2 regions of the Crenobacter cavernae genome follow, and region 1 is predicted to be linked to the other one. Evidence: riboswitches for the same ligand, from Rfam matches in the RefSeq annotation. Region 1 holds a riboswitch; the other holds the start of a gene.

What was found. A riboswitch is a leader RNA that binds a small molecule or an ion and turns the genes downstream of it on or off. The one in region 1 is predicted to bind glycine.
Region 2: another riboswitch for glycine. It lies ahead of gcvT (glycine cleavage system aminomethyltransferase GcvT); the one in region 1 lies ahead of DWG20_RS08610 (amino acid permease).

What each region holds. Positions count from the first base shown of each region.
Region 1 is NZ_CP031337.1:1,769,970-1,785,298, reverse strand. Features, by position in the region: gene speB (agmatinase) at 1-488, shown strand, start outside; gene DWG20_RS08625 (aldehyde dehydrogenase family protein) at 566-2,074, shown strand; gene DWG20_RS08620 (purine-cytosine permease family protein) at 2,216-3,721, shown strand; gene betA (choline dehydrogenase) at 3,759-5,444, shown strand; gene DWG20_RS08610 (amino acid permease) at 5,608-7,005, opposite strand; glycine riboswitch at 7,383-7,471, opposite strand; glycine riboswitch at 7,855-7,943, shown strand; gene gcvH (glycine cleavage system protein GcvH) at 8,192-8,572, shown strand; gene gcvP (aminomethyl-transferring glycine dehydrogenase) at 8,588-11,458, shown strand; gene glyA (serine hydroxymethyltransferase) at 11,539-12,792, shown strand; gene DWG20_RS08590 (L-serine ammonia-lyase) at 12,812-14,191, shown strand; gene gcvT (glycine cleavage system aminomethyltransferase GcvT) at 14,202-15,311, shown strand.
Region 2 is NZ_CP031337.1:1,960,428-1,975,756, reverse strand. Features, by position in the region: gene gcvP (aminomethyl-transferring glycine dehydrogenase) at 1-2,594, opposite strand, end outside; gene gcvH (glycine cleavage system protein GcvH) at 2,659-3,045, opposite strand; gene gcvT (glycine cleavage system aminomethyltransferase GcvT) at 3,114-4,205, opposite strand; glycine riboswitch at 4,237-4,340, opposite strand; glycine riboswitch at 4,355-4,457, opposite strand; gene gluQRS (tRNA glutamyl-Q(34) synthetase GluQRS) at 4,576-5,493, opposite strand; gene fdxA (ferredoxin FdxA) at 5,563-5,892, shown strand; gene cheD (chemoreceptor glutamine deamidase CheD) at 6,042-6,641, opposite strand; gene DWG20_RS09580 (protein-glutamate methylesterase/protein-glutamine glutaminase) at 6,653-7,708, opposite strand; gene DWG20_RS09575 (CheR family methyltransferase) at 7,717-8,568, opposite strand; gene DWG20_RS16635 (methyl-accepting chemotaxis protein) at 8,582-10,948, opposite strand; gene DWG20_RS09565 (chemotaxis protein CheW) at 10,972-11,469, opposite strand; gene DWG20_RS09560 (chemotaxis protein CheW) at 11,479-13,710, opposite strand; gene DWG20_RS09555 (response regulator) at 13,750-14,115, opposite strand; gene DWG20_RS16580 (methyl-accepting chemotaxis protein) at 14,130-15,254, opposite strand.

The sequences.
Region 1 (15,329 bases):
ACGGCGTGCGCTACGGCCACGGCAACCCGCTGCGCCGCGCATCCGAGATGGACCACATCGGCGGCATGACGCAGCTCGGCATCCGCAACGTCTCGTCGTCGAACCGCGACGACTACGACGCCGCGCGCGACGCCGGCTCGCACATCCTGTCTGTGCGCGACGTGCGCCGCCTCGGCACCGACGGCGTGCTCGCGCTCATTCCGGAAGGCGTGCCCTACTACATCACCATCGACATCGACGGCTTCGACCCGTCGATCGCGCCGGGCACCGGCACGCCGAGCCACGGCGGCTTCCAGTACTACGAAGTGCTGGAAATCATCCAGGCCTTGTCCAAGCGCAGCCGCGGCAACATCGTCGGCATGGACCTCGTCGAGGTCGCGCCCGCCTACGACCAGGCAGACGTGACCTCGATCCTCGCGGCGCAGCTGTTGATGAACAGCCTCGGCTTCATCTTCCACGACCGTGCTCAGGCCAAGGCGGGACGCTAAGCCTCCCCCGGACGTTCACTACCCATTCAGACAGAGCCCGCCGCCAAGATGCGGGCGTCAGAAACAGAGGAAAGATCATGGATACAGTCGTACAGCAATACCTGGAACGATACGGCGTGTCGGAGGCGACGCGACGCTTCCTCGCCAAGCCGCAGAAGATGTTCATCGGCGGCCGATGGCTGGAAAGCGGCGACGGCCAGTTCTTCGACTCGGTCGAACCGTCGACCGAAGGCGTCATCACGCGTATCCCGGCCGGCACGGTCGACGACCTCGACCATGCGGTCGCGGCCGCGCGCGCCCAGTTCGACGGCGGGCAGTGGCGACGCCTGAAGCCGCTGGAGCGCGAGCGCCTGCTGCATCGCCTCGCCGACCTGATAGAGGCGAACGCCATCGAGTTGGCCGAGCTCGAAGCCATCGACATGGGCAAGTCGGTCGCCTCTGCGCGCGACGTCGACATCCAGGGCACGGTCGACACCTTCCGCTACTTCGCCGGCTGGGCGTCCAAGCTGCACGGCCGCACCGTCGAGCCGTCGCTGCCGGGCAACTATCTGGCCTACACGCGCAAGGAGCCGATCGGCGTGGTCGGCGCGATCGTGCCGTGGAACTTCCCGCTGCAGACGATGGCGTGGAAGCTCGCCGCCGCGCTCGCGGTCGGCTGCACCACCGTCGTCAAGCCGGCCGAGCTGACCTCGCTGTCGACGCTGCGCTTCGCCGAGCTGGTGCAAGAAGCCGGCATCCCCGACGGCGTGGTCAACATCGTCACCGGGCGCGGCAGCGTGGTCGGCGCGGCGATGGCCACCCATCCTGGCATCGACAAGCTGACCTTCACCGGCTCGACCCCGGTCGGCCGCAACGTTGGCCGAGCCGCGCTCGACAGCATCAAGCGCGTCACGCTCGAGTTGGGCGGCAAGTCGCCGGTGCTGGTGCTCGACGACGCCGACCTTGCGGCCGCCGCGCGCGCGGTGGCCAACGGCGTATTCTTCAATTCGGGACAGGTGTGCGACGCCGGCACCCGCGCCTACGTGCACCGCAGCGTGTACGACGCCTTCCTCGACGAGCTGATCGCCTACACCGCCACGCTGAAGATCGCCCCAGGCCTGGATCCGGACTGCTTCATCAGCCCGCTGGTATCGGCGCTGCAGAAGGACCGCGTCGTCTCCTACATCGACACTGGCCGGCGTGAGGGAGCCGAGCTCGTCCACGGCGGCCACGCGCTGCAAGGGCCGGGCTACTACGTCGAGCCGACCATCTTCGCCCACTGCCGCAACGACATGAACATCGTCCGCGAGGAGATCTTCGGCCCGGTGCTGGTGACCGCCCCGTTCGACGATATCGACGACGCGCTGGCGCAGGCGAACGATTCGCCGTTTGGCCTGGCCGCCGCGATCTACTCCAACGACCTCGGCCGAGTGCACGGCCTGATCCCGCGCCTTCACGCCGGCTCGGTCTACGTGAACGCGCACAGCACGATAGACCCGGCGATGCCGTTCGGCGGCTTCAAGGAGTCCGGCTTCGGCAAGGACCTCGGCCCGGAACAGCTCGATCACCTGATGGAGACCAAGGCCGTGTGGATCACGCTGCCCTGACAAAGAGGCGGGTACACCGCCCACGGGCAAGCGCATGACAAGACGGACGTTGGCCGAGCCTGGCTCGGCCAACCTTGCCGTCGCGGGCGGCGCGAGATGCGCGCACCTGACGGCACGACAAAGGATACAGAGGAGAAACCGATGAAATCGGGTACGCACACTACGCCTGCGTCTCAGGGACAAGGCGGGCTGGAAATCGAAGGCCATTCGATCGACTTCATTCCGGAACACGAGAGGACCGACAAGCTGTCGACGCAAGGTCCGTTCTGGTTTGTCGGCAACTTCACCTTCTTCACTATGACGATCGGCTTCGTCGGACCGAGCGTGGGCCTGAGTTCGCTGTGGACCACGATCGCCGGCACGCTCGGCATCATGTTCGGCACGCTGTTCATGGCCTTCCACGGCTCGCAGGGGCCTCACCTGGGCCTGCCGCAAATGATCCAGTCGCGCGCGCAGTTCGGCTACCGCGGCGTGGTGCTGGTGCTGCTGGCGACGCTGTTCGTGTTCGCAGGCTTCAACATCGTCAACCTGGTGCTGATGATGCAGGGGCTCAACACGCTGTTCGCGTGGGGACCGATGCAGGTCGGACTGGCGGTGACGGTGCCGGCGACGATCCTCGCCATCCTCGGCCACGACTGGATGCACAAGACCTTCAAGTGGTCGCTGTTCCTGTCGCTGCCGCTGTACGGCATCGTGACGCTGGCGGTGCTGATGGGCTGGATCCAGGACGCGCCTCCGGTGGCCAACGCGCCCGCCACGGCTGCACTGGGTTTCACCTGGATCGGTTTCATCACCCAGTTCGCCGCCGGCGCCAGCTACAACATCGCCTACGCGCCCTACGTGTCGGACTACTCGCGCTATCTGCCGAAGAACACCTCGAGCGGCAAGCTGATCGCGGCCGTCTTCCTCGGCGCCTCGCTGTCCGGCGCGTGGATGATCGCCGTCGGCGGCTGGCTGGGCGAACACCTGCACGCCACCGACGTGCTGGTCGCGCTCCACAGCGTAGGCGCCAGCGTCGCACCGCAACTGGGCACGGTGGTCGTGGCCGTCACCATCATCGCCTTCCTGCCGGTCATCGCGATGAACATCTACAGCGCCAAGCTGACGGCGATCACCGGCGTGGACTCGTTCCGCAAGGTCAAGCCGACGCCCAAGGTGCGCGTCTGGGCCATCCTGTTCGTGGTCTTCCTGCAGCTGGGCGTGGCGATGAGCATCTACACCTCCGGTTCGGGCCTGTCGGTGCTGAACATCTACCTGGTGGTGATGCTGTACTTCCTGGTGCCGTGGACCGCCGTCAACCTGACCGACTACTTCTTCGTGCGCAAGGGCCGCTACGCCATCCCGCACTTCTTCCTGCCGCACGACAACCTCTACGGCCACTGGGGCTGCCGCGGCCTGCTCGCCTACCTGATCGGCTTTGTCACGATGATCCCGTTCTTCACCATCTTCAACGGCCCCAAGGAAGTCTACGTCGGCCCGCTGGCGCGGATGATCGGCAGCGTCGACCTGGCCTGGCTGGTCGGCCTGGTCGTCTCGGGCCTCGCCTACTACCTCTTGTGCCTGACGCTCGACCTCAAGAAGGAAGAAGAGCTCATCCGCCACATCGAAAAGACCACCCCCCAATACACCACGGGAGAAGGCTGGTAAGCGGCCCCGGGCCGCGCCATCCACGGAGAGAAGAATCATGGCAAACGAATTCGACTACATCATCGTCGGCGCCGGTTCCGCCGGCTGCGTGCTGGCCAACCGCCTGACCGAGGACGCGAACGTCTCGGTGCTGGTGCTGGAATTCGGCGGCAGCGACAAGAGCGTCATCATCCAGATGCCGAGCGCGTTCTCGCTGCCGATGAACACCAAGAAGTTCAACTGGCGCTACGAAACCACCCCCGAGCCGCACCTCGACAACCGGCGCCTGCACTGCCCGCGCGGCAAGGTGCTCGGCGGCTCCTCGTCGATCAACGGCCTGGTCTACATCCGCGGCCACGCCTACGACTTCGACGAGTGGGAAGAACTGGGCGCGAAGGGCTGGGGCTACCGCAACTGCCTGCCGTATTTCAAGCGCGCCGAGAGCTACAAGTTCGGCGGCGACGACTACCGCGGCGCCGACGGCCCCCTGAGCACCAACAACGGCAACAATATGCAGAACCCGTTGTATGGCGCCTGGGTGGAAGCCGGCGCAGAGGCCGGCTACATCAAGACCGAGGACTGCAACGGCCACATGCAGGAAGGCTTCGGTGCGATGCACATGACGGTCAAGAACGGCGTGCGCTGGTCCACCGCCAACGCCTATCTGCGCCCGGCGATGCGGCGGCCGAACCTGACCGTCGTCACCCACGCGATGACGCGGCAGATCATCCTGGAAGGCAAGCGCGCGGTCGGCGTCGTCTACGACCAGGGCGGCGTCACCCATACCGTGCGCTGCCGGCGCGAGGTGCTGGTGTCGTCCGGCCCGATCGGCTCGCCGCACCTGTTGCAGCGCTCGGGCATCGGCCCGGCCGAGGTGCTCAAGAAGGCCGGCATCGCCGTCAAGCACGACCTGCCCGGCGTCGGCGAGAACCTGCAGGACCACTCGGAAATCTACATCCAGTACGAATGCAAGGAGCCGGTCACGCTGAACGGCAAGATGGGGCTGTTCGGCAAGATGATGATCGGCCTGCGCTGGCTGCTGTTCAAGGACGGCCTGGGCGCCAGCAACCACTTCGAGGCGGGCGGCTTCATCCGCTCTGAGGTCGGCCTGCGCTGGCCGGACATCCAGTTCCACTTCCTGCCCGCGGCGATGCGCTACGATGGCGACAAGCCGTTCAAGGGCCACGGCTTCATGGTGCTGACCGGGCCGAACAAGCCCAAGAGCCGCGGCCACGTGCGCGCGCTGTCGGCCGACCCCTACGTCCATCCCGAGATCCGCTTCAACTATCTAGAGAGCGAGGAGGATCGCGAGGGCTTCCGCCGCTGTGTGCGGCTGACGCGCGAGATCATCGGCCAGCCGGCGATGGACCGCTACCGCGGCGTCGAGCTGGCGCCGGGGCCTCAGGTTCAGACCGACGACGAGATCGACGCCTTCGTGCGCGCCAACATGGAAAGCACCATGCACCCGTGCGGCTCGTGCCGCATGGGCGAGGACGACATGGCGGTGGTCGATTCGGAACTGCGCGTACGCGGCATAGCCGGGCTGCGCGTGATCGACTCGTCGGTGTTCCCGACCGAGCCGAACGGCAACCTGAACGCGCCGACCATCATGTTGGCCGAGCGCGCCGCCGACCTGGTGCGCGGCAGGCCGCCGCTGCTGCCGTCCGACGCGCCGGTCGGCCTGGCCGCGAACTGGGAGACGCAGCAGCGCAGCCACTCGCCCCGGCGCAAGGTCGCGGCCTGAGGCCGCGAGATGGCCGGGCGCAAGCCCGGCTTTTTTGCGTCCGGCCCCGACCCCAATGGCGCCGGCGCGGCCTCGGCCAACGTCGAGGCTCGAACGCCCGGCCACGAAAAAGCCCCGCCTGAACGGCGGGGCTGCGTGTTGCATGTGTGAAGATGGGAGCGACTCAGCGGCTCTCGGTCTGCAGGCGCGGCTCGGCCGTCTTGCGGTGCATGCCCGTGCCGTAGTAGACCGCGATCAGCAGTACGAGCCAGCCCGGGCCGACGATCAGCGCGACGCGGGTGTCCGGGAAGTAGGTCATCACGCCGATCACAAGCGCGAGGAAGGCCAGCGCGATATACGAGCCGTACGGGAAGAGAGGCATCTTGCTCGGCAGCTCGGCCAGCTCGGCGGCGCTCAGCGTCTTGCGGAAGTTCATCTGCGCCAACAGGATGACCGCCCAGGTCCAGATCGCGCCGAAGGTCGCGATGGCGGTGAACCAGGTGAACACCTCTTCCGGCGCGACGTAGTTGAGCGCGACGCCGATCAAGAGCAGCACGCACGACACCAGCACCGCGGCGTTCGGCACGCCGTTTTTGCCGAGCTTCGCGAACAGCGGATGCGCCTGAGACTGTTCGGACAGATTGAACAGCATGCGGCCGGTGCTGAAGATGCCGCTGTTGCACGACGACAGCGCCGCGGTCAGCACGACGAAGTTGATCAGGCCGGCGGCGGCCGGGATGCCCATCTTCTCGAAGGTCATCACGAACGGGCTGCCCTTGGCGCCGATCTCGTTCCACGGATAGATCGACAGGATCACGAACAGCGCGCCGATATAGAAAATCAAAATCCGCCAGAATACCGAGTCGACCGCGCGCGCGAGCGTTTTCTTCGGGTTCTTCGCTTCGCCGGCGGTCAGGCCGATCATCTCTACGCCCAGATAGGCGAACATCACCATCGGCAGCGCCATCAGCACGCCTTCGAAGCCCTTGGGCATGAAGCCGCCGTGGCTGAACAGGTTGGCGATGCCCAGCGCTTGCCCGTCGTTGGCGAGTCCGAAGAAGATCATCCCGCCGCCCGACACGATCATCAGCACGATGGTGACGATCTTGATCAGCGCGAACCAGAACTCGAACTCACCGTAGGCCTTGACCGCGATGAAGTTGACCGAGCCCATGATCACCAGCGCCGACAGCGCCCAGATCCACGGCGGCACGTCCGGGTACCACATCCCCATATAGACGCCGACCGCGGTGATCTCGGCCATGCAGGTGACGATCCACATGAACCAGTAGGTCCAGCCGGTCAGATAGCCGGTCAGCGGGCCAATATAGTCCTTAGCGTAGCGGCTGAACGAGCCGGCGACCGGGTTATGGATCGCCATCTCGCCGAGCGCGCGCATGATCAGGAAGATGGCGAAGCCGCCGAGCGCGTACGAGATCATGATCGCCGGGCCGGCGAGCTTGATCGCCTTGGCCGAGCCGAGGAACAGGCCGACGCCGATCGCGGCGCCGAGCGCCATCAGGTTGATGTGCCTCTCTTCGAGGCCGCGGTGTAAGGTTTCTTGTTGCGGTGTTTGCTGCATGATTTCTCCCACCCCGGGGCAGCCCTCTGTCGGGGACGCTGTCGGGGGCTTTCTCCAGAAGATGCACGGACCGGACCGCCGGATGAGCGGGCCGGATGAAAGGTCGGGTGGCCTTGTGGGCCGGCGCGACCTGATGGAGTGCGCTAGCGTGACGTGTTCATGGCAAGACTCCTCAGACGGGGGCGAGACGCCGCCGGACGGCGGCCGAGACCGGCCGGGTTCCTGCAGTCGGTCGACGGCAGGCCCTGGCCGATGCGCATGCCCCCTCTGTCCGTTTGCCTGAGAGATTGACGGCGCCGACTCTCGTCGGCGCCTTTCCTTCGGCGAGGCCTACGGGTTGTGCGACGACGTCCCGCGGCCTACTCTCCAGAGTGCCCATCAACGCAACGGTCCTTTTGCCTGAGAGTTTCTGGGGCGATACCCCTTCGGCGCCGCCATTCAAGGCGATCTCTCCCGCTGCGTTCGCTAGGCTGATCGCACTCTAGGAAGCGACGTGCGTTCGCGTCAATCGGCGCCGGCACCGTCTTTATTTTGTGCTTCGCAGCAAAAACAAGCGTTTCAAAATCCAGTTTCCCACGCCGCGACTGAATATTTTCTCGTCATCACCGTTATTGCACCGCAATAGCCGTTTTCAAACACGCGGGTTCCCCCTTGTCTTTTCGCCGAATCATTATGTCGCCCTTTTTTCACACCCCGCCGAAATCCCCGCCTGACGGGCGTTTCCGTCCCCGGTAAAACCCTTAATCATTTACCCTCTGCGCGATTTTTATATTTCTTTCGGGCCCCGATTTTTTACGACTTGGCCGGTTGACATTCAAAAACCGATTAATTAAATTGCCAATCAGCTTATGTGACGCAGCGGGAGAGATCGCCTTGAATGGCGGCGCCGAAGGGGTATCGCCCCAGAAACTCTCAGGCAAAAGGACTGCCGCGTCGACGAGCTCTCTGGAGAGAAGGCACCGAGGCCGTCCATCGTGGACACGCCAGGCCCGGTCGCCTCGCCGAAGGAAGGCGATGGGTCTCACCCCGTCACCGTAATCTCTCAGGCAAACGGACAGAGGGGGCGCCAACCGACGTCAAGTCAAGTGCGCGCCCGCGTTCCGGATGCCCTTCCCCGCATTCGCCCGCTCCGTCTTCTTGACCGTGACGTCGGATTCATCCGCACTTCACCCGTCAGGAGAGAGACATGAGCGACATCAAATTCACCGAATCCCACGAATGGCTGCGCAGCGAGGCTGACGGCACCGCGACCGTCGGCATCACCGGCTTCGCGCAGGAACAGCTCGGCGACATCGTATTCGTGCAGCTGCCGAAGGTCGGCGAGCGTTTCGCCGCCGGCGACGAGGCGGCGACGATCGAATCGGTGAAGGCCGCCGGCGAGATCAAGATCCCGGTCGCCGGCACCATCGTCGAGGTGAACGCCGCGCTCGAAGGCGAGCCGTCTCTCGTCAACGACGCACCGCTTTCTGACGGCTGGTTCTTCAAGGTCAAGCTCGACGACGCAGAGGAGCTTGCCGGTCTCCTGACCGAAACCGCCTACCAGCAACTGGTCGGCGACCTCGCCTGATCCCGGGAGACCGCCATGAGCCAGCAACCCTACGCCGCACTGACCGAGCGCGAACTGTTCCAGCGCCGCCACATCGGCCCCGATACAAGCGAAAAAGAAGCGATGTTGGCCGAGCTTGACGTCGCGTCGGTCGACGAACTGATGAACCAGGTCGTGCCAGCAAGCATCCGCCTCGCCAAGCCGCTCGACCTGCCGGAAGGCTGCACCGAAGCCGAGGCGCTGACGCGCCTGGCCAAGATCGCCGGGCGCAACAAGGTGTTCAAGTCCTTCATCGGCATGGGCTACTACGATACCCACACGCCGCCGGTGATCCTGCGCAACGTGTTCGAAAACCCGGCGTGGTACACCGCGTACACGCCGTACCAGCCGGAGATCTCGCAGGGCCGGCTCGAGGCGCTGCTGAACTTCCAGACCATGGTCACCGACCTGACCGGCCTTCAGATCGCCAACGCGTCGATGCTCGACGAGGCGACCGCCGCGGCCGAGGCGATGACCTTCTGCCAGCGCCTGTCCAAGTCGAAGAGCAAGGTGTTCTTCGTCGCGCGCGACTGTCACCCGCAGACCATAGAAGTCATCCGCACCCGCGCCGAACCGCTGGGCATCGAGGTCGTCGTCGGCGACCCGCGCCGCGACCTCGCCGGCTTCGAAGCCTTCGGCGTGCTGCTCCAGTATCCGGGCTCGCACGGCGACCTGATCGACTACCGCTCCGTCACCGAGACCGCGCACGCCAACGGCGCGCTGGTCGTCGTCGCCGCCGACCTGCTGGCGCTGACGCTGTTGACCCCGCCGGGCGAATTCGGCGCCGACGTCGCGGTCGGCACCACGCAACGCTTCGGCGTGCCGATAGGCTTCGGCGGCCCGCACGCCGGTTACTTCGCGACGCGCGACGAGTTCAAGCGCACGATGCCGGGTCGCCTCGTCGGCGTATCGGTCGACAGCCATGGAAGACAAGCACTGCGCCTGGCGATGCAGACGCGCGAGCAGCACATCCGCCGCGAAAAGGCGACCAGCAACATCTGCACGGCGCAGGCCTTGCTCGCGATCATCGCCGGCCTCTACGCCGCCTACCACGGGCCGGAAGGGCTGAAGACGATCGCGCGCCGCGTGCACCGGCTGACCGCGACCTTGGCCGAGGGCCTGCGCCGCCTCGGCTTCAGCGTGCCGACCGAATCCTTCTTCGACACCGTCACCGTCGACACCGGCAAGCACACCGCGGTGCTGCACTCGCTCGCGCGTGCGCACTCTATCAACCTGCGCCAGGTCGACGGCACCCGCGTCGGCGTCTCTTTTGACGAGACGACCACCGCCGACGACGTGCAGGCGCTGTGGTCGATCTTCGCGATGGGCAATACGACGCCGTCGTTTGCCGAGGTCGAGGCGAGCGTGTCCGACGCGATTCCCGCGCAACTCGCGCGCAGCGGCGACTTCCTGACCCACCCGGTGTTCCATCTCTACCGCTCGGAAACCGAGATGCTGCGCTACCTGCGCCGTCTCGCAGACAAGGACCTCGCGCTCGATAGGACGATGATCCCGCTCGGTTCGTGCACGATGAAGCTGAACGCGACGACCGAGATGATCCCGGTGACCTGGCCCGAGTTCGGCAGGCTGCACCCGTTCGCGCCGCTCGAGCAGACCGCCGGCTATCGCGAACTGACGCGTGAACTCGAGGCGATGCTGTGCGCGGTGACCGGCTACGACGCGGTGTCGCTGCAGCCTAACGCCGGTTCGCAGGGCGAATACGCCGGCCTGCTCGCGATCCGCGCCTACCACGCCAGCCGCGGCGAGTCGCAGCGCGACGTCTGCCTGATCCCGTCGTCGGCGCACGGCACCAACCCGGCTTCCGCGCAGATGGTGAACATGAAGGTGGTCGTCGTCGCTTGCGACGACGCCGGTAACGTCGACGTCGAAGACCTCAAGGCCAAGGCCGAGCAGCACAGCGACAGGCTCGCCGCGATCATGATCACCTACCCGTCGACGCACGGCGTGTTCGAGGAGCGCGTGCGCGAGGTGTGCGACGTGGTCCACGCGCACGGCGGCCAGGTCTACATCGACGGCGCCAACATGAACGCGCTGGTGGGCCTCGCCCAACCCGGCCAGTTCGGCGGCGACGTGTCGCACCTGAACCTGCACAAGACCTTCTGCATCCCGCACGGCGGCGGCGGCCCGGGCGTCGGCCCGATCGGCGTGAAGTCGCATTTGGCGCCGTTCCTGCCCGGCCACAAGGCCGGCGAGTTGTCCGGCGGCGGCGCGGTGTCGGCCGCGCCGTTCGGCAGCGCGAGCATCCTGCCGATCACCTGGACCTATATCACGCTGATGGGCGCTCAAGGGCTCAAGCGCGCGACCGAGACGGCGATCCTCAACGCCAACTACATCGCCGCCAAGCTCGCGCCGCACTACCCGATCCTCTATAGCGGGCCTAACGGCCGCGTCGCGCACGAGTGCATCGTCGACCTCAGGCCAATCAAGGACGCGACCGGCATCTCCGGCGAGGATGTTGCCAAGCGGCTGATCGACTTCGGCTTCCACGCGCCGACGATGTCGTTCCCGGTCGCCGGCACCCTGATGATCGAACCGACCGAGTCGGAATCGAAGGTCGAGATCGACCGCTTCATCGAGGCGATGGTGACGATCCGCGACGAGATCCGCGCGATCGAACAGGGAGCGCTCGATAGAGACGACAACCCGCTGAAACACGCGCCGCATACCGCGGCCGCGCTGGTAGGCGAGTGGGGCCATTCCTATTCGAGAGAGCAGGCGGTGTTCCCGCGCGGGCTCGAGCGCGACCACGGCACCAAGTACTGGCCGCCGGTAGGCCGCGTCGACAACGTCTACGGCGACAGGAATCTTGTCTGCAGCTGCCCGCCGCTGTCGGCCTACGAAGACTGAAAACGCGCCAGGCTCGGCCAACCTTTTACCATCCCCAAGGTTGGCCGAGCCCGGGCCGCATCCCCACAAAGGAGAGAAGAATGTTCAATAAAGACATGCAGATCGCCGGTTTCGACGACGCGCTGTGGCAGGCGATGGAAGGCGAACGCCTGCGCCAGGAAGACCACATCGAGCTGATCGCGTCGGAAAACTACGCGAGCCCGCGCGTGATCCAGGCGCAGGGTTCGGTGCTGACCAACAAGTACGCCGAGGGCTACCCGAGCAAGCGCTACTACGGCGGCTGCGAACATGTAGACGTGGTAGAGCAGCTCGCTATAGACCGCGCCAAGCAACTGTTCGGCGCCGACTACGCGAACGTGCAGCCTCATTCCGGAAGCCAGGCCAACGCCGCCGTCTACATGGCGCTGATCCAGCCGCACGACGTGGTGCTCGGCATGAGCCTCGCGCACGGCGGCCACCTGACCCACGGCGCGTCGGTCAACTTCTCGGGCAAGATTTATAAAGCGGTCCAGTACGGCATCGACAAGGCCGGCCTGATCGACTACGAAGAGGTCGAAAAACTCGCGCTCGAACACCAGCCGAAGCTGATCGTCGCCGGCTTCTCGGCCTATTCGCGTGTGATCGACTGGGCGCGCTTCCGCGCGATCGCCGACAAGGTCGGCGCCTACCTGCTCGTCGACATGGCGCACGTCGCCGGCCTCGTCGCCGCGGGCCTCTACCCTAACCCGCTGCCGTTCGCCGACGTGGTGACCACCACCACGCACAAGACGCTGCGCGGCCCGCGCGGCGGCCTGATCCTCGCGAAGTCCAACCCCGAGATCGAGAAGAAGCTGAACTCTATCGTCTTCCCAGGCATCCAGGGCGGCCCGCTGATGCACGTGATCGCCGCCAAGGCCGTCGCGTTCCAGGAGGCGCTGCAGCCCGGGTTCAAGGCGTACCAGCAGCAGGTGATCGCCAACGCGCGCGCGATGGCGGCGGTATTTCTCGAGCGCGGTTATGACATCGTGTCGGGCGGCACCGACAACCACCTGTTCCTGCTGTCGCTGATCCGCCAGGGGCTTACCGGCAAGGCGGCCGACGCCGCGCTCGGCGCCGCGCACATCACCGTCAACAAGAACGCGGTGCCTGACGACCCGCAATCGCCGTTCGTGACGAGCGGCATCCGCATCGGCACGCCGGCGGCGACCACGCGCGGCTTCAAGGAACCGGAAGTGCGCGCGATCGCCGGCTGGATCTGCGACATCCTCGCCGATATAGAAAATCCGGAAGTCATCGCGCGGGTGCGCCGCCAGGTCGCCGAGCTGTGCGCGGCCTTCCCAGTGTACGGCAAGTAAACGTAAGGAGGCGCGCATCATGGCCATCAGCGTATTTGATTTGTTCAAGATCGGGATCGGGCCGTCGAGCTCGCATACCGTCGGGCCGATGCGCGCCGCCGCGCGCTTCGCGCGAGGGTTGGCCGAGCACGGCCTGCTCGAGAAAACGGCCGCGGTGAAGTCCGAGCTGTTCGGCTCGCTCGGCGCGACCGGGCGCGGCCACGGCTCCGACGTCGCGGTGCTCTTGGGGCTGGAGGGCGAGGAGCCGGACACGGTAGACACCGACAGCGTCGAACCAAGAGTCGCGGCGATCCGCGCGGCCGGCGAGATGAAGCTGCTCGGCAGACATCGCATCGTGTTCAGGGAAAAGGAACACCTGATCCTCTACCGCCGCGAGACGCTGCCCTTTCACCCTAACGGCATGCGCTTCACCGCGCTCGACGCGGACGGCGAGGAGTTGGCGAGCAAGGTCTACTACTCGGTAGGCGGCGGTTTCGTCGTCAACGAGGAGGCGGCCGGCGCCGACCGCATCGTGCCCGATTCGACTTCTCTGCCCTACCCGTTCAAGTCGGGCAAGGCGCTGCTCGAACAGTGCGAGCAGCACGGGCTGTCGATCAGCCAGCTGATGCTCGAAAACGAGAAGGTGTGGCGCACCGAAGCCGAGATCCGCGCCGGGCTGCTCGCGATCTGGGACGTGATGCAGGCCTGCGTGCGCCGTGGTTCCGAGCGCGAGGGCATCATGCCGGGCGGCCTGAAGGTCAAGCGCCGGGCGGCCGAGCTGTATAGAAAGTTATCCAGCCAGCCCGAAGCCGCGCTGCGCGACCCGCTGACCATCCTCGACTGGATCAGCTTCTACGCGCTCGCGGTCAACGAGGAGAACGCCACCGGCGGCCGCGTCGTCACCGCGCCGACCAACGGCGCGGCCGGCATCATCCCGGCGGTGCTGCACTACTACACCCGCTTCGTCCCGACCGCCAACGACGATGGCGTGGTGCGCTTCCTGCTTACCGCCGCCGCGATCGGCATCCTGTACAAGGAGAACGCGTCGATCTCGGGCGCCGAGGTCGGCTGCCAGGGCGAGGTCGGCGTCGCGTGCTCGATGGCGGCCGGCGCGCTGGCCGAGGTGCTCGGCGGCAGCGTTCGCCAGGCAGAGAACGCTGCCGAGATCGGCATGGAACACAACCTCGGCCTGACCTGCGACCCGGTAGGGGGACTCGTCCAGGTGCCGTGCATCGAGCGCAACGCGATGGCGTCGGTAAAAGCCGTGAACGCCGCGCGCATGGCCTTGAAGGGCGACGGCAGCCACTTCATCTCGCTCGACAAGGTGATCCGCACCATGCGCGACACCGGCGCCGACATGAAGACCAAGTACAAGGAAACCTCGCGCGGCGGCCTCGCCGTCAACGTGATCGAATGCTAAAGGACAAACAATGAACGCACCGCTGAACCACACCCCGCTCTACGACCTGCACGTGGAGCTTGGCGCCAAGATGGTCCCGTTCGCCGGCTACGCGATGCCGGTACAGTATCCGCTAGGGATTTTGAAGGAACACCAGCACACCCGTCTGCAGGCCGGCCTGTTCGACGTGTCGCACATGGGCCAGGTCAAGCTGATCGGCCCTGATGCCGCGGCGGCTCTGGAAACCCTGGTCCCGGTAGACATCCAGGACCTGCCTACAGGCATGCAGCGCTACGCGCTGTTCACCGACGAGAACGGCGCCATCCTCGACGACCTGATGGTGTCGAACTTCGGCGATTGCCTGTACGTCGTCGTCAACGCCGCGTGCAAGGAGCAGGACATCGCCCATATGAAAAAGCACCTCGGCTGCGAGGTAGTGGAGCTCTCCGACCGCGCGCTGCTGGCGCTGCAGGGCCCTTCCGCCGCTGCGGTGCTGGCGCGGCTGTCGCCGGCGGTGGCCGAGCTGAAATTCATGCAGAACGCACAGCTCGAACTGGCCGGCGTGCTGTGCTACGTCAGCCGCTCGGGCTACACCGGCGAAGACGGCTACGAGATCTCGGTGCCGGCCGACAAGGCCGAACAGCTGGCCCGGCTGCTGTTGGCCGAGCCGGAAGTCGAGGCGATCGGCCTCGGCGCGCGCGACTCGCTGCGCCTCGAAGCCGGGCTGTGCCTGTACGGCCACGACATCGACAAGGCGACGACGCCGATCGAGGGCAGCCTCTTGTGGGCGATCTCTAAGAACCGCCGCCCCGGCGGCGAGCGCGAAGGCGGCTACCCGGGCGCCGACGTGGTCGCGCGCCAGATCGCCGACGGCGTCGAGAAGAAACGCGTCGGCTTCGTCGTCAAGGACAAGGTGCCGGTGCGCGAAGGCGCCGAGATCACCGACGAAAACGGCAACGTGATCGGCAAGGTCACCAGCGGCGGCTTCGGCCCGAGCTTCGCAGGCCCGGTCGGCATGGGCTACGTCGGTATCGAGCATGCGGCGGCCGGCACCGCGCTGTTCGCGATCGTGCGCGGCAAGCCGATTTCTATCGAGGTCGCCAAGACCCCGTTCGTGCCGCAGCGCTACTACAGGGGCTAAAAGACATGGCCGACGTCG
Region 2 (15,329 bases), 190 kb from region 1:
GCGATGAAGCGGTCGAGCTCCATCTTCGATTCGGACTCGGTCGGCTCGATCATCAAGGTGCCTGCGACCGGGAAGCTCATCGTCGGCGCGTGGAAGCCGTAGTCCATCAGGCGCTTGGCGATGTCGACCTCGGTGACGCCGGACTCCGCCTTCAGCGGCCTGAGGTCGATGATGCACTCGTGCGCGACGCGGCCGTTCTTGCCCGTATAGAGCACCGGGTAGTGGTCCGACAGCTTCTTGGTGACGTAGTTGGCGTTGAGCAAGGCCGCTTCGGTCGCCTCCTTCATGCCGTCGGCACCCATCATCGCGATGTACATGTATGAGATCGGCAGGATGGACGCCGAGCCGAACGGTGCGGCCGACACCGCGCCCTGGCCGGGCTGCGAGCCCGGCACGTCGAACACGACGTGGTTGGCCATGAACGGCGCCAAATGGGATTTGAGCCCGATCGGGCCCATGCCCGGGCCGCCGCCGCCGTGCGGGATGCAGAAGGTCTTGTGCAGGTTCATGTGGCTGACGTCGGCGCCGATGTCGGCCGGACGGGTCAGGCCGACCTGCGCGTTCAGGTTCGCGCCGTCCATGTAGACCTGGCCGCCGTGGCCGTGCACCAGTTCGCAGATCTCGCGCACCGCTTCCTCGAACACGCCGTGCGTCGACGGGTAGGTCAGCATCAGCGCGGCCAGATCGTCGGCGTGCGCCTCGGTCTTTTCCTTCAGGTCCTCGACGTCGATGTTGCCGTTCTCGTCGCAGTCGACGACGACCACCTTCATGCCCATCATCTGCGCGGTCGCCGGGTTGGTGCCGTGCGCCGAGCGCGGAATCAGGCAGATGTCGCGCTGACCCTGGCCGCGCGCGGCGTGGTAGCGGCGGATCGCCATCAGACCGGCGTACTCGCCCTGCGCGCCCGAGTTCGGCTGCATCGAGATCGCGTCGAAGCCGGTGATCGCCTTCAGTTGCTCGGCCAGGCCTTCGATCATCTCGAGGTAACCGGCAACCTGGTCGCGCGGCGCGAACGGGTGGATCTCGGAGAATTCCGGCCAGGTGATCGGGATCATCTCGGAGGTGGCGTTCAGCTTCATCGTGCAGCTGCCGAGCGAGATCATCGAGTGGTTCAGCGCGAGGTCCTTGTTCTCGAGCTGTTTCAGATACCGCAGCATCTCGTGCTCGCTGTGGTGCGTGTTGAACACCGAGTGCGTCAGGTAGGCGGTCTCGCGGCGCAGCGACGCGGGGATCGCGTCCTGCGTCTCGGCGTCGAGCGCGTCGACGTTGGCCGAGCGGCCGGTGAAGAGCTCGATGAGGCGGGAAAGGTCTTCGACGCTGGCGGCCTCGTGGAAGGCGACGCCGAGCACGCTGCCGTCGACGCGGCGCAGGTTGTAGCCGGCCGCGAGCGCGTCGGCGTACACCTTGTCGGCCTTGGCGCCGAGCTTGACCTGCACGGTGTCGAAGAAGCGCGTCGCCACCAGCTTGAAGCCGGCGGCCTGCACCGCGTGCGCGAAGATCGCGGCGAGGCGGTGGATGCGCGTCGCGATGCGCTTGATGCCTTCCTGGCCGTGGTAGACGGTGTAGAAGCCGGCGATGTTGGCCAGCAGAACCTGCGAGGTACAGATGTTGGAGTTGGCCTTCTCGCGGCGGATGTGCTGTTCGCGCGTCTGCAGCGCCATGCGCAGCGCCGGCTTGCCGCGGGTGTCGACCGACACGCCGATGATGCGGCCCGGCGCGGCGCGTTTCATGTCGTCGCGGAAGGCGAAGTAGGCGGCGTGCGGGCCGCCGAAGCCCATCGGCACGCCGAAGCGCTGCGTGTTGCCGACGGCGACGTCGGCGCCCAGCTCGCCGGGCGACTTCACCAGCGCCAGCGCCATCAGGTCGGCAGCGACGACGGCGATGCCGCCCTTCGCCTTCACCGCCCCGATGTGCGGGGTCAGGTCGATCAGCTCGCCGGTTTCGCCCGGGTACTGGAACAGCGCGCCGAAGTAGTCGCCGTTGCCGGCTTCTTCCGGGTGGCCCTGCACGAGTTCGTAGCCGAAGTATTCGGCGCGGGTCTTGAGCACGTCGAGCGTCTGCGGCAGCACGCGCTCATCGACGAAGAAGACATTGCCCTTCACCTTGGACACGCGGCGCGCGAGCGCCATGCCCTCGGCGGCGGCGGTCGCCTCGTCGAGCAGCGACGCGTTCGCCAGCTCCAGCCCGGTGAAGTCGGTCACCATCTGCTGGTAGTTCAAGAGCGCCTCGAGGCGGCCCTGCGCGATCTCGGCCTGGTACGGCGTGTACGCGGTGTACCAGCCCGGGTTCTCGAGCACGTTGCGCAGGATGACGGTCGGCGTCAGCGTCGGGTAGTAGCCGAGGCCGATGAACGACTTGTTGACGGTGTTCTTGCTCGCGACGGCCTTGAGGCTCGCGAGCGCCTCGGCTTCCGGCACGGCGTCCGGCAGCGCGAGCTTCTTGCCGAAGCGGATGTCGGCGGGGACGGTCTGGTCGATCAGTTCGGCCATCGACGCGACGTTAAGCTCGGCCAACATCGCGCGGGTGTCGGCGGCGTCGATGCCGATGTGGCGGGAGACGAATTCGTTGCGGTTGAACAGTTGGGTGAGCGACATGATTCTTCTACCGTTTTTCGCGGGACAAAAAAGCCCTGCACATGGCAGGGCTGATACGGCTGACTTAGGCGCCGACTTCTTGCGCGTACGCGTCGGCGGTCATCAGACCGTCGAGGTCGGCGGCGTCGCTCGGCTTGACCTTGAAGAACCAGGCTTCACCGTACGGGTCGCTGTTGGCCAGCTCCGGGTTGGCCTCGAGCGCGGCATTCACTTCGACGATTTCGCCGGCGATCGGCGCATACACGTCGGACGCGGCCTTCACCGACTCGACGACGCCGGCCTGTTCGCCTTCGGCGTAGGTCCTGCCGGCCTGCGGCAGTTCGACGAACACCACGTCGCCCAGCAGTTCCTGGGCGTGGTCGGTGATGCCTACGGTCACGGTGCCGTCGGCTTCCAGGCGCAGCCACTCGTGGCTGGCTACGTATTTGAGGTCGGCCGGGATTTGGCTCATGAGTTGTTCTCCTGTCGATTCAATTCGGTGTCCCACGCGGGGGCGGCAGTCGCCCAGCATGGGCTATTTTATTCGAATACGCGTTTGCCGTTGCGCACGAAGGGCAGTTTCACCACGCGCGCGCCGACGAGCTGGCCGCGGATGTCGACCTGTGCGGCGTCGGCCGTGGCGGCCGGCACGCGGGCGATCGCGACCGAGAATTTCAGCGTCGGCGAGAAGGTGCCGCTGGTGATCACGCCGTCGCCCGCTTCGGTTGCGACCTTCATGCCTTCGCGCAGCACGCCCTTGCCCTCGAGCACCAGGCCGACCTGCTTCATCGCGATGCCGGCGGCCTTCTCTGCTTCGAGCGCCTTGCGGCCGATGAAGTCGCGCTCTTCGGGCGCCCACGCGACGGTCCAGCCCATGCCGGCTTGCAGCGGGCTGACGGTCTCGTCCATATCGTGGCCGTAGAGGTTCATGCCGGCCTCCAGGCGCAGCGTGTCGCGTGCGCCAAGTCCGCACGGCACGACGCCGGCCTCGGCCAACCTTTTAAAGAAGGCCGGTGCGTCTGCGGCCGGCAGCATGACTTCGAGGCCGTCTTCACCGGTATAGCCGGTGCGCGCGACGAACCAGTCGCCGAACGGCAGCGCCGAAAACGGCTTGAGCGCGGTCACCGCGTCGGCCCAGTCGGGCGGCAGCACCGACAGCGCCTTGGAAATGGCATTCGGGCCCTGCACCGCGATCATCGCGAGTTCGTCGCGCACGGTGAGCACGACGTCGCGGCCTTCGGATTGCTGCTGCATCCACGCGAGGTCCTTGTCGCGGGTGGCGGCGTTGACCACCATGCGGAAGCCCCAGGCGGTGCGGTAGGTGATCAGGTCGTCGATGACGCCGCCCTGCTCGTTGAGCATGGCCGAATAGAGCGCCTTGTTGGCTTCCCTGAGGCGGGCGACGTCGTTAGCCAAGAGATGACGCAGCCAGGGTTCGGCGTCGGAGCCTGTGATGTCGAGCACGACCATGTGCGAGACGTCGAACATCCCCGCGTCGGCGCGCACCGCTTCGTGCTCTTTCAGCTGCGAGCCGTAGTGGATGGGCATGTCCCAGCCGGCGAAATCGACCATCTTGGCGGAAAATTCGCGGTGGGTGGCGTTGAGGGGAGTGCGTTGGATGGCGACGGTCATGGGTGTCCTCGAGGTGTTCAAAACCTGAAAAACACACCCCTCTGTCCCGTCACCTGAGATTTTCCGGACCGTTTATAACGGTGCCGTTAGCCCCTTCGGTGGGCGCTCGAAGCGCCGCTCTCCAGAGTTGATGGGCAAGCGACGCCTGCCCGACACATGCAGTCCTTTTGCCTGAGCGATTGCGGGTGCGCTTGCGCCTTCGGCGGCAGCGGGAGTCTGGGGAAGACCGCTGCTCTCTCCTGCATGATGCTGCGATTATCGACGGCGGCCGCGACGCTTGGCAAGGCTGGAAAACCAGCGGCGAGCCTTTCCAAGGGTAAGCCCTAGAGGGGGAACCTTAAGTCCCGACCTTGGCCAAGGCTTCGGACCTTCAGGCAACGGTCACCGGCCCGGCGCCGACGCGCGCCAGGTCCCAGTTCGCGCGCGCCCAGTCCCAGAGCTCGGCCAACGTTGCGCAGCCGGCGGGCGGCGCGTGCTTGAGGCGGGCGAGCGCCTGGCGCAATTCGGCGGCGGCGTGGTCCGCGGTTATCGCCGGCGCGAGCGTCTGCTTCGAGAGCTTCTCGCCGGCGGCGTTGACCATCACCGGCAGGTGGCAGTAGGCGGGCGTAGGCACATCGAGTGTGCGCTGCAGCACGATCTGGCGCGGCGTCGACACCAGCAAATCGGCGCCGCGCACCACGTGGGTGACGCCCTGCAACGCATCGTCGACGACGACCGCAAGCTGGTAGGCCCAGAAACCGTCGGCGCGCAGCAGCACGAAGTCGCCGACGTCGCTCGCGACGTCCTGGCGGATCTCGCCCTGCAAGGCATCCGTGAAAGCGACCTCGCCGCAGGGCACCCTCAGCCGCCAGGCGCGCGCCTTGCCGCCCGCCGGCAGGCCGGGCCGGCAGGTGCCGGCATAGACGAAACCCTCGACACCTCGCCGGGCGATTTCGGCCAGCTGCTTGCGCGTGCAGGCGCAAGGGTAGGCGCTGCCCGCGGCAATGAGCGCATCGAGCGCATCGCGGTAGTAATGATGACGGCGGCTCTGGTATTCAACTTCGCCGTCCCACTCGAAACCGAACGCCTCCAGCGTATGCAGGATGGACGCTGCCGCGCCGGGCGTCTCGCGCGGCGGGTCGAGATCCTCCATCCTGAGCAGCCACTCGCCGCCGCGCCCGCGCGCCTCGAGGTAGCTGCCGACGGCGGTGGTCAGCGATCCGGCGTGCAACAGCCCGGTCGGGCTGGGGGCGAAACGGCCGCGGTAGCGATGGGCGGGACAAGATGCCTTGTCTAGACTGAAGAACATACGAGAGAAGCTTGGCTAGAATGCCGAGCAGTGGCGTCGATCATTCTGAAAGTAAAGAGGACAGAAGCAATGGCCTACGTTGTAACCGAAGCCTGCATCAAGTGCAAATACACCGATTGCGTCGAGGTCTGCCCGGTGGACTGCTTCTATGAGGGGCCGAACTTCCTGGTGATCCACCCGGACGAGTGCATCGACTGCACGCTGTGCGTCGCCGAATGCCCGGCCGAGGCGATTTTCGCCGAGGAAGACGTGCCGGCCGACCAACAGGCGTTCATCGCGCTGAACGCCGACCTCGCCAAGATCTGGCCGGTGATCGTGACGCGGAAAGACCCGCTGCCCGATCACGAAGACTGGATCTCGGTGAAAGACAAGCTGCAATACCTGGAAAAGGATGCTTGATTCGTTCCGGCGGTCACCATCGGTGATCGCGCTTCGCGCGAGGACATAGGGCCGACGCCGGCCGGCGCTGCGCGGCGTCCCGCCGCCTAAGCCGCCACTCGCGGCCCCGACCGCGGAATCTCGCCCCGGAGGCCTCTTCCCAGCCGGGGCTAGACGACGAACAGCTCCACTTCCCCTCCCGCGTCTCCGCCGCCGAGCGTACGGTGATAGCGCACCTCTTCGGCCACCACGCCGGGCAGCTTGTCCGGCAGGATGCGCTTGACCATCACCTTGCCGTTGCTCGAGAAGAAGTAGACCTTGCGCGCGCTGTCGCCCAAGAGATCCTCGGCGACAACGGGGATCTGCTCGCGCGCGAGATAGTCGCACACGAAACGGGCGTTGAGTTCGCCGACGTTCAACTTGTCCATCCCTTCGAGCACCGCACCGGCGCCGAACACCTTGGCCTCGATCCGCTGCCGCTCGGCGCCGAGCTTGAGCATGTCGTTGATCAGCAACGCCATCGCGTGCACGCCGAAGCGCGCCAACATCAGTGCATTGCCTTCGCGTCCCGAGGTGTCGGGCAGCATGAAGTGGTTCATGCCTGACACGCCGGACACCGGGTCGCGCAGGCACGCCGCGACGCAGGAACCGAGCACCGTCACCAACAGCACGCCGGGACGCGTCGCCAGATACTCCCCGGGCAGAAGCTTGACCGCCTGGCGCTGGAAGTGACGTTCGAAATAGGGGTGGCCAGCCGAAAGCGCGCTCATTGCAAGCCCCTTCAAGTGCCGCGCGAAACGCGCAGGCAATCGACCAGGCGCGGCGCGATGCGCTCGAGCGGCAGGATCTCGTCGACACCGCCGGCGGCGACCGCTTCCTTCGGCATGCCGTACACCACGCAACTTGCCTCGTCCTGCGCAAGGTTGTATGCGCCGGCCTCCTTCAGGCAGCGCATGCCCTGCGCGCCGTCGCGTCCCATGCCGGTCAGGATCACGCCGAGTACGCGCCCCGGCGGCAGCTCGGCTGCCGAGCGGAACAGCACGTCGACCGCGGGCCGATGGCGGTTGACCGGCTCGGTCCGCTCGAGCGCGGTGACGAGGCCCGACGCGAGCTTTTTGACGCGCAGGTGCGAATGCCCCGGCGCGATGTAGACGGTGCCGCCACGCAGCGGCTCGCCGTCCTCGGCCTCCTTGACGGCAAGCGTACAGGCGCCGTCGAGCCGCTGCGCGAAGCTGTGGGTAAAGCCTTCGGGCATGTGCTGGACGACCAGGATCGGCGGCATACCGGCCGGCAGGGCCTCGAGCAGCGCCTTCAAGGCCTCGGTGCCGCCGGTCGACGCGCCGATGCAGATCAGGCGATCCTGGCGCAAGGCCCCGCTATTCACGGACACGGCCGGCGGCGTGCGCGGCGCGAAGCGGCGCGGTTCGGCGAGGCGGGCCGCCGCCACCGCACGGATCTTGTCGCGGATCTCGTCGGCGTAATCGTTCATCGCACGCGCGATGTCGACCGTCGGCTTGGCGAGGAAGTCGACCGCGCCGAACTCCAGCGCCTTGAAAGTGGTGTCTGAACCGCTCTGCGTCAGCGACGAGATCATCAACACCGGTGTCGGCTTGAGCCGCATCAGGCGGCGCAGGAACTCGAGGCCGTCCATGCGCGGCATCTCGACGTCGAGCGTGATCACGTCCGGGCTCGTTTCGCGGATGCGCTCGCGCGCGATCAGCGGGTCGGCCGCGGTCGCGACGACCTTCATGCCGGGGTCGGCGTCGATGATGACGGTCAAGAGGCTGCGGATCAGCGCCGAATCGTCGACTACCACCACGCGTATCACATTGGCCATCGTCGTTTTCAGTTTCCGGTGGGCCCGGCGAGGCGGTAGCTGGTGCGTCCCACCGGCACGAACGCCTGCGTCAGGTGCTGGATGTTTTCCGAATGCCCGAGGAACAACAGCCCGTCCGGTGCCAGGTGCGCGGCCAGCCGCTCGAGGATGGCAGCCTGCGTCGGTTTGTCGAAATAGATCATCACGTTGCGGCAGAAGATCGCGTCGTAGCGCCCCATCGCGGGCCAGTCGGCGGCGACGAGGTTGATCTGGAAGAAGTGCACCAGCGCGGCGAGTTCGCGCTTGATGCGCGCCAGGCCCTGCTGGCGTCCGACGCCCTTCATGAAGAAACGCTGCCGGCGTGTCGGCGGCAGCGCGTCGATCCTGTCCAGCGGGTAGACGCCGCGCGCAGCGGTCTCGAGCATCTGCGTATCAATGTCCGACGCCCACACCTCGTGTCGGTGCTCGGCCAACGTTTCAGTGAGCACCATCGCCGCCGAATACGCCTCTTCGCCGCTCGAACTCGCCGCACTCCATACGCGGTAAGGTTGGCCGAGCCGCGCGTGGCGCGCGGCGTGCTCAGCCAACATGTCGAAGTGGTGCGGTTCGCGGAAGAAGGCGGTCAGGTTGGTCGTCAGCGCGTTGACGAAGACCTGCCATTCGGCGCTTTGCGGCGCCGCGGCAAGATCGTCGAGGTAGTCGCTGAAGCGGGACAGCCCGAGCGTACGCAGGCGTTTGGCGAGCCTGGCGTACACCATATGGTTCTTCGCTTCGTTCAGCACGATCCCGGCGTGCTGGTAGGCCAGTTCACGCACGCGACGAAAGTCGGCGTGCGTGAACTTCAGGTCGCGCTCGAGTACCACGCTGTCGGCATCGCTCACTCTCGGCTCCCGCTCAGAACTCTTCCCATTCGCCTTCCTGCTGGCCGTGGCCGTTCAGCTTGCCGAGCACCGCCGGCTTCGGCGCATGCTGGCGTGCCGGACCGTGACCGAGCGCATGGGATTGCGGCAGATGGCGGCCGGGCTGGCCTGGTGCGAGCCTTGCCGCGCCCGGCTGCGCGGCGCGACGCACGCTGCCGCCCTCTTCCAGCCGGAAGATCGCCACCGCGTCGGCGAGGTTGTGCGCCTGTTCCTCGAGCGATTCGGCGGCGGCGGCAGCCTGTTCGACCAGTGCCGCGTTCTTTTGCGTGTTCTCGTCCATCTGGCTGACGGTGAGGTTCACCTGCTCGATGCCGGCGCTCTGCTCGGTCGACGCGGCCGAGATCTCGCTCATGATGTCGGTCACGCGGCGGATCGAGCCGACGATCTCTTCCATCGTGTGGCCGGCGTCGTCGACCAGGCGCGTGCCCGACTCGACCTTGTCGACCGAGTCGCCGATCAGCGACTTGATCTCCTTGGCCGCCGCCGCCGAGCGCTGCGCGAGGTTACGCACTTCGCTGGCGACCACGGCGAAGCCGCGTCCCTGTTCGCCGGCACGCGCCGCCTCCACTGCAGCATTCAGCGCAAGGATGTTGGTCTGGAACGCGATGCCGTCGATCACGCTGATGATGTCGACGATCTTCTTCGCGCTGGCGTTGATCTCGTTCATCGTCGACACCACCTCGCCGACGACCTCGCCGCCGCGGCTGGCGATGTCCGACGCGCCGATCGCCAGCTGGTTGGCCTTCTTCGCGTTCTCGGCGTTCTGTTTCACCGTGCCGGTGATCTCTTCCATGCTCGAAGCGGTTTCCTCGAGGCTGGCCGCCTGCTGCTCGGTGCGGCTCGACAAGTTGGCGTTGCCCGATGCGATCTCGCGCGCGGCGGTGTTGATCGCGTCGGTCGACTCCTTGATGTTGCGCACGATGTCGCGCAGCCGTTCGACGGTGGCATTGCTGTCCTGCTTGAGCTGGCCGAACAGGCCGTCGTAGTCGTTGGAGATAGTGCGCGTCAGGTCGCCCTGCGCGAGACTGCCGAGCACCTGCGCGACGTCGTCGAGGCCGCGGCTCGTCACGTCGAGCAACCTGTTCACGCTCTCGCCGAGGAGTTTGAAGAAGCCGGTCTTGCCTTCCAGGCCGATACGCTTGCCGAAGTCGCCGTTGGCTGCGGCGCGCACAATGGTTTCCACCTCGTGCTCGACCTCGATTTCGGCGGTGCGGTCCTGCCACTCGACCACGGTGCCGAGGACCTTGCCGCTGCGCCCGAAAATCGGTATCAGCGTCAGGGTAAAGGAGCGGCCCCCGACCTTGATGTTGGCACGGTGAGTATCGCGCAGCCCCTCGAGCAGCCGTCGCTGGTGTGACGGGTTCTTGTGGAACACGTCGATGCTGCTGCCCAACACGTCACGCACCGAAAACTGCGGCAGATCCTTGCGGATGTCGGACTCGGCCTCGGCCAACATCGCCTGTACCGCCTTGTTCACATAGACGATCTGGGCGTTCGCATCGGCGATCATTACGTTGGTCGCGGCCGCGTCCAGCGCGTTGCGGATACGGATGTTTTCCACCGCGCGCCGGGCGGCATGATCCATATGCGCGAACAGGCTGGTCGTGTCGCCGGCCCTCACCTTCAGCTCGGTCGAGACCTCGCCGGATGCGAGCTCCTGCATCAGCTTGGCCGCGTCGGCCGGCTCGCCGCCGAGCTCGCGCAACAGGCTGCGGGCGATCAGCCAGGCGGCGATCGTGGCGGCGACCACCGCCCCGGCGAGGAGGCCGATCAGCAGCCGGATGCCCGCCGCGGCGCTGTCGACCGCGGCCGCCGCGTTGCTCTTGGCGAGGCCTTCCTCATGTTCGATCAGCGCGTTGATCGCCAACATATAGTTCTTCTGCACTTCGCGCATGGAGCTGAACAGCAGGTCGCGCGCGCCGACACGGTCGTTGCTTTGAAGCAACTGGCGGAAAGTTGCCACCTGCGAATGGAAGGCCCGGTCGGCTTCCACGACGGCCGACTGCAGTTCTTGGCCCTTGGCGTCGGCCGGCACCTGCTTCAGGGCGGCCATCGCCTTGTTTATCGTACTTTCGCCGTCATCGATCTGCTTCTGCTGGCCGGCGATCAGAGCGGCATCTTCGGTCAGCAGGATAGTGCGGACCGCGCGCGCGGTCAGGTTGACGCCGTCTATCACCTTGTTGGCCTCGGACGCGCGCGGAATCTGCACCTTGGCGACCCCTTCGAGCCCGTTCTGCAACGTCCTGATCTGGAAGATGGCGACCAGGATCGCCACCACCATCAACGCGCCCACCAGCCCGAATCCGAGTATCAGGCGGTGTTTGACCTTCATGTTTGCCATCGCTTCCCCCTCCCCTGTTGACTTCATGCCGCGACGCTGGCGTCGATCAGCGCCATCTCATCGCAACCCATCAGTTTTTCGATATCGACGACGATCACCATGCGCTCGGCCAACGTTCCCAGGCCGAGTATGTAAGTGGTGTCGACCGTCGCGCCCAGTTCGGGCGCCGGACGGATCGCGTCGTCGGCCAGCTGGATCACGTCGGACACGCCATCGACCACCACGCCGACGGTGCGCTCGAAGATGTTGAGGATGATCACCACGGTGAACGCGTTGTACTCGACGTCGCCGAGCGCGAACTTCAGCCGCAGATCGACGATAGGAACGATGTGGCCGCGCAGATTCACCACGCCCTTGATGAAGTCCGGTGCGCCGGCGATACGCGTCACCGCGTCGTAGCCGCGGATCTCCTGCACCTTCAGAATGTCGATGCCGTACTCTTCCCGCCCCAGCGCGAACACCAAGAGTTCGCGGCTGCCGGCCGTGACGGCGGCGTGGTCCTGCATGTCGGCCAATGCCATATCGCCTCCTTAATTAGATTCAAGCTCGAGCGGCACCGGCACGCCGGCGCCGCCCTCGCGCAAGCCGCTGCGGACGATAGCGGCCACGTCGAGGATCAGCGCCACCTGGCCGTCCCCGAGGATGGTCGCGCCGGACAGCCCGGTCACCTTGCGATAATGGGTTTCCAGATTCTTTACGACGAACTGCTGCTGGCCGACCAGGTCGTCGACGAGCAGCGCGGCACGGATGCCCTCGCTCTCGACGATGATCAGGATGCCCGCATGCGGTTCGGCGCGCGCGCCGGCGATGCCGCCGAAGAAGGCCGACAGCGACACGATGGGCACGAAATCGCCGCGCATGTTCACCACCCGGCCGCGGCCGGCGACCGAGCGCACCTCGTCGGGCGCAGGCTGCAGCGATTCGAGCACGAAGCCGAGCGGCATCACGTACACCTCGTCGCCGACGCGCACCGACATGCCGTCGAGGATGGCGAGCGTCAGCGGCAGGCGGATGCGCATCGTCGTGCCGTAGTCGGGCAGCGAATCGATCTCGATGCGGCCGCCCATCGCGTGGATGTTCTTCCTCACCACATCCATGCCGACGCCGCGGCCAGACACGTCGGTCACCTCGGCCGCGGTCGAGAAGCCCGCCTCAAAGATCAAGTTCCACACCTCGGCGTCGCTGATGCTGTCGCTGACCGCCATGCCTCGCTCGCGCGCCTTGGCAAGGATGCGTTCGCGATCGAGCCCGGCGCCGTCGTCGTTGACCTCGATCACGATGCTGCCGCCCTGGTGGAAGGCCCTGAGCGTCAGCCGGCCGACCGGCGACTTGCCCTTGGCCCGCCGCACGTCGGGCGACTCGATGCCGTGGTCGAGGCTGTTGCGCACCAGGTGGGTCAGCGGGTCGGACAGCTTTTCGACGAAGCCCTTGTCGAGCTCGGTGTGCTCGCCGACCATCTTCAGCTCGATCTGCTTGTCGAGCTTGCCCGCCAGGTCGCGCACCAAGCGCGGGAAACGGTTGAACACGGAGGTGATCGGCGTCATGCGGATCGACATCACCGCTTCCTGCAACTCGCGGGAGTTGCGCTCGAGCTGGCCGATGCCGTCGAGCAGCCGCTCGTGCAGCACCGGATCGAGTTCGCTGCCGTACTGCTGCAGCATCGACTGCGTGATCACCAGCTCCCCGACCAGGTTGAGCAGCGTATCGACCTTTTCGGTGCTGACGCGCAGCGAGTTTTCCACCGCCGCTCCACCCGCACCGCTACGCTCTGCGCGCGGCACGGCGGCCTGTGTGGCCGGCAGAGCGGAGGGAGAGGATTCGGGCACGGTGACGCCCGGCTCCGCGGCGGCGAACAGGCCGAAGCCGTCCTCCTCATACGCCTGTGCCGCTTCTGCGGAAGGCTCGGCCAACGTGGCCGGCAACGGTTCGAACAGACCGAAACCGTCTTCTTCAAACCAGATCCCGGGCTTCGCGGCGACGGCATCCCGGTCGACTTCAGCCGGCGCGCCATCGACGAACAGGCCGAAGCCGCCGGCCTCGTCGACCCTCCCGCCGAGCACGCGGAACAGGCCGGGCGCGACGGCGAAGGCCAGCGTCTCGGCCACCTCGTCCTCCGACAGGTCCGACGTAAATACCAGCACCCACGGCATCTCGGCCGATTCACCCTGGCGCGCGACCGACACGGCACCGTGTTGGCCGAGCTTGGCAAGCAGCTCGCCCATGTCGACGCCGGCGGCGGTATCGATTTCCACGTACAGCGTATGAACCGTCTCGGCCAGCAGCTTCTCGCCCCCCTGCGGCGCGTCTTCACCCGTCGCGGGATCGGCAAGCTTGGCCGAGCCTACGGCCGGCACAACCCCGGCTTCGTTTGCCGCAGCGCTCCCCTTCGCGTCGCACTGCTCGGCCAACCTGCGCTGCAGGCCGGCCACCCAGGCTGCGTCGGCCGGCTCGCCACCGCGGTGCGCCATCAACAGCGTCTTGAGCGCGTCCTTGCTTTCGAGGCAGACGTCGACCATCGCCGAGGTCAGCACGAGCCGGCCATGTCGGACCCGGTCGAGCAGGTTTTCCATCACGTGGGTGAAGTCGGCGAGGTCGCCGAAGCCGAAGGTCGCCGCACCGCCCTTGATCGAATGCGCGGCGCGGAAGATCGCGTTCAGGTCTTCGGCGTCGGGCGCGGCCAGGTCGACCGCCAACAGCAGCGACTCCATCGCCGCCAGATGCTCTTCGGCCTCGTCGAAAAACACCTGGTGGAACTGCGACATATCAATCAAGGCCAACTCCCTTCCAGAGTAAGAGCCAGGTCAGCCGACCAGCCGCTTGACGACGTCGACCAGCTTCTGCGGGTCGAACGGCTTGACCAGCCAGCCGGTCGCACCGGCAGCGCGGCCGAGCGCCTTCATCTCATCGCTCGACTCGGTGGTCAGCATCAGGATGGGGGTGGCGCCGTAGGAAGGCAGCCGGCGCAGCGACTTGATCAGCGTCAGTCCATCCATGCCCGGCATGTTCTGGTCGGTGAGCACGAGGTCGACCTGGCCGGCCTGCGCCTTGGAGAGGCCGGCGTTACCGTCCGGCGCCTCGATCACCTCGTAACCCGCCCCCTTGAGCGTGAACGACACCATTTGCCGGATCGACGCGGAATCGTCGACGGTGAGAATTTTTTTAGACATTTTGTCTACCCCTTTCAAAACAGCTCGACGCTACCGCTGTTCATCGCCTGCTGGTTAACCGGGTTGTGCTCCATTTTCTGCCTTAGCTCGGCGAGCCGCGCGTCGGCCGAACCGGGCGCGCCGCCGGCGTCTTCCATCGCCTGCACCACGCCTTCGAGCCGCGCGCCGACGTGACCGAGCAGTTGCGTCACCATGTCCTGGAACTGCAGCGAACGGACCGCGCCTCCGACGTGGTGGGCCAGGTCGCCGACGCCGCCGTGCAAGGCGCCGATCGACTCGTTCATGCGTGAGTTGAGCGCTACGATGTGCCCGGAAGTCTCCTCGAGACGCTCTTTGGCCTGCAGCGTGAACATCATGTCCTGCGACGCGAGCTGGTTCAGCAGCCCCCCGGCGTCGTTCACCGACTGGCTGACGGTGTCGACCAGCGTACGGATCTCCTGATTGAAAGAGTCGGTGCGCGCCGAGAGCTTGCGCACTTCGTCGGCGACCACGGCAAAGCCGCGCCCCTGCTCGCCGGCCCGCGCCGCCTCGATCGCCGCGTTCAGCGCCAGCATATTGGTCTGCGAGGTGATCGCGTGGATGTCGTCGAGCACCCGCGTCGCCGACGCGATCTCGCGGCCGATCTTTTCCATCCGTTCGACCAGCCGCATCGCGAGCCGGCTGTTTTGTGCCGTCTTCTCGACGAAACCGCCGAGCGTGCCCTGCACCTCGTCGACGAAACCTTCGAACGTCACGCCCTCAGCGCCGGCGCCGCCGTGCGCCAGTGATTCGGCCACGTCCAGCTGCCTGAGCGTCTCGCGGTGCAGACCGTTGAAGCTGTTCAGCAGGCCGCCGATCGCCTCGTCGAGCAGACTGCGCACCCGCGTCACGTCGCCGTGTGCCAACGCGGCCTGCTCGCCGGCGAATGCCCAGTACTTGGCCTGTTCGTCGTCGACCGCCGCCTCCGTCCCTTGCTCTGCGCTATCGCTCGACGGCGCTTCGGCGCGGGGAGACCAGGCCGAGACCAGCAGGGCGAGCGCGCCGGCCAGCCCGACCGCCCAAGCCGGCAGACCGGTCCAGGCGAGCACGGCCAGCGCAAGCGCCAGCACCGCGGGGAGCGGGCGGAACCTCGATGCGATGGATCGGGACGAGTCATTCATTTTTTTTACTCGTTTTGGATTTAATTATGTATAGAGGCAGTCTTTTTGATTTATCAACCCGTTTTGCACTGCATC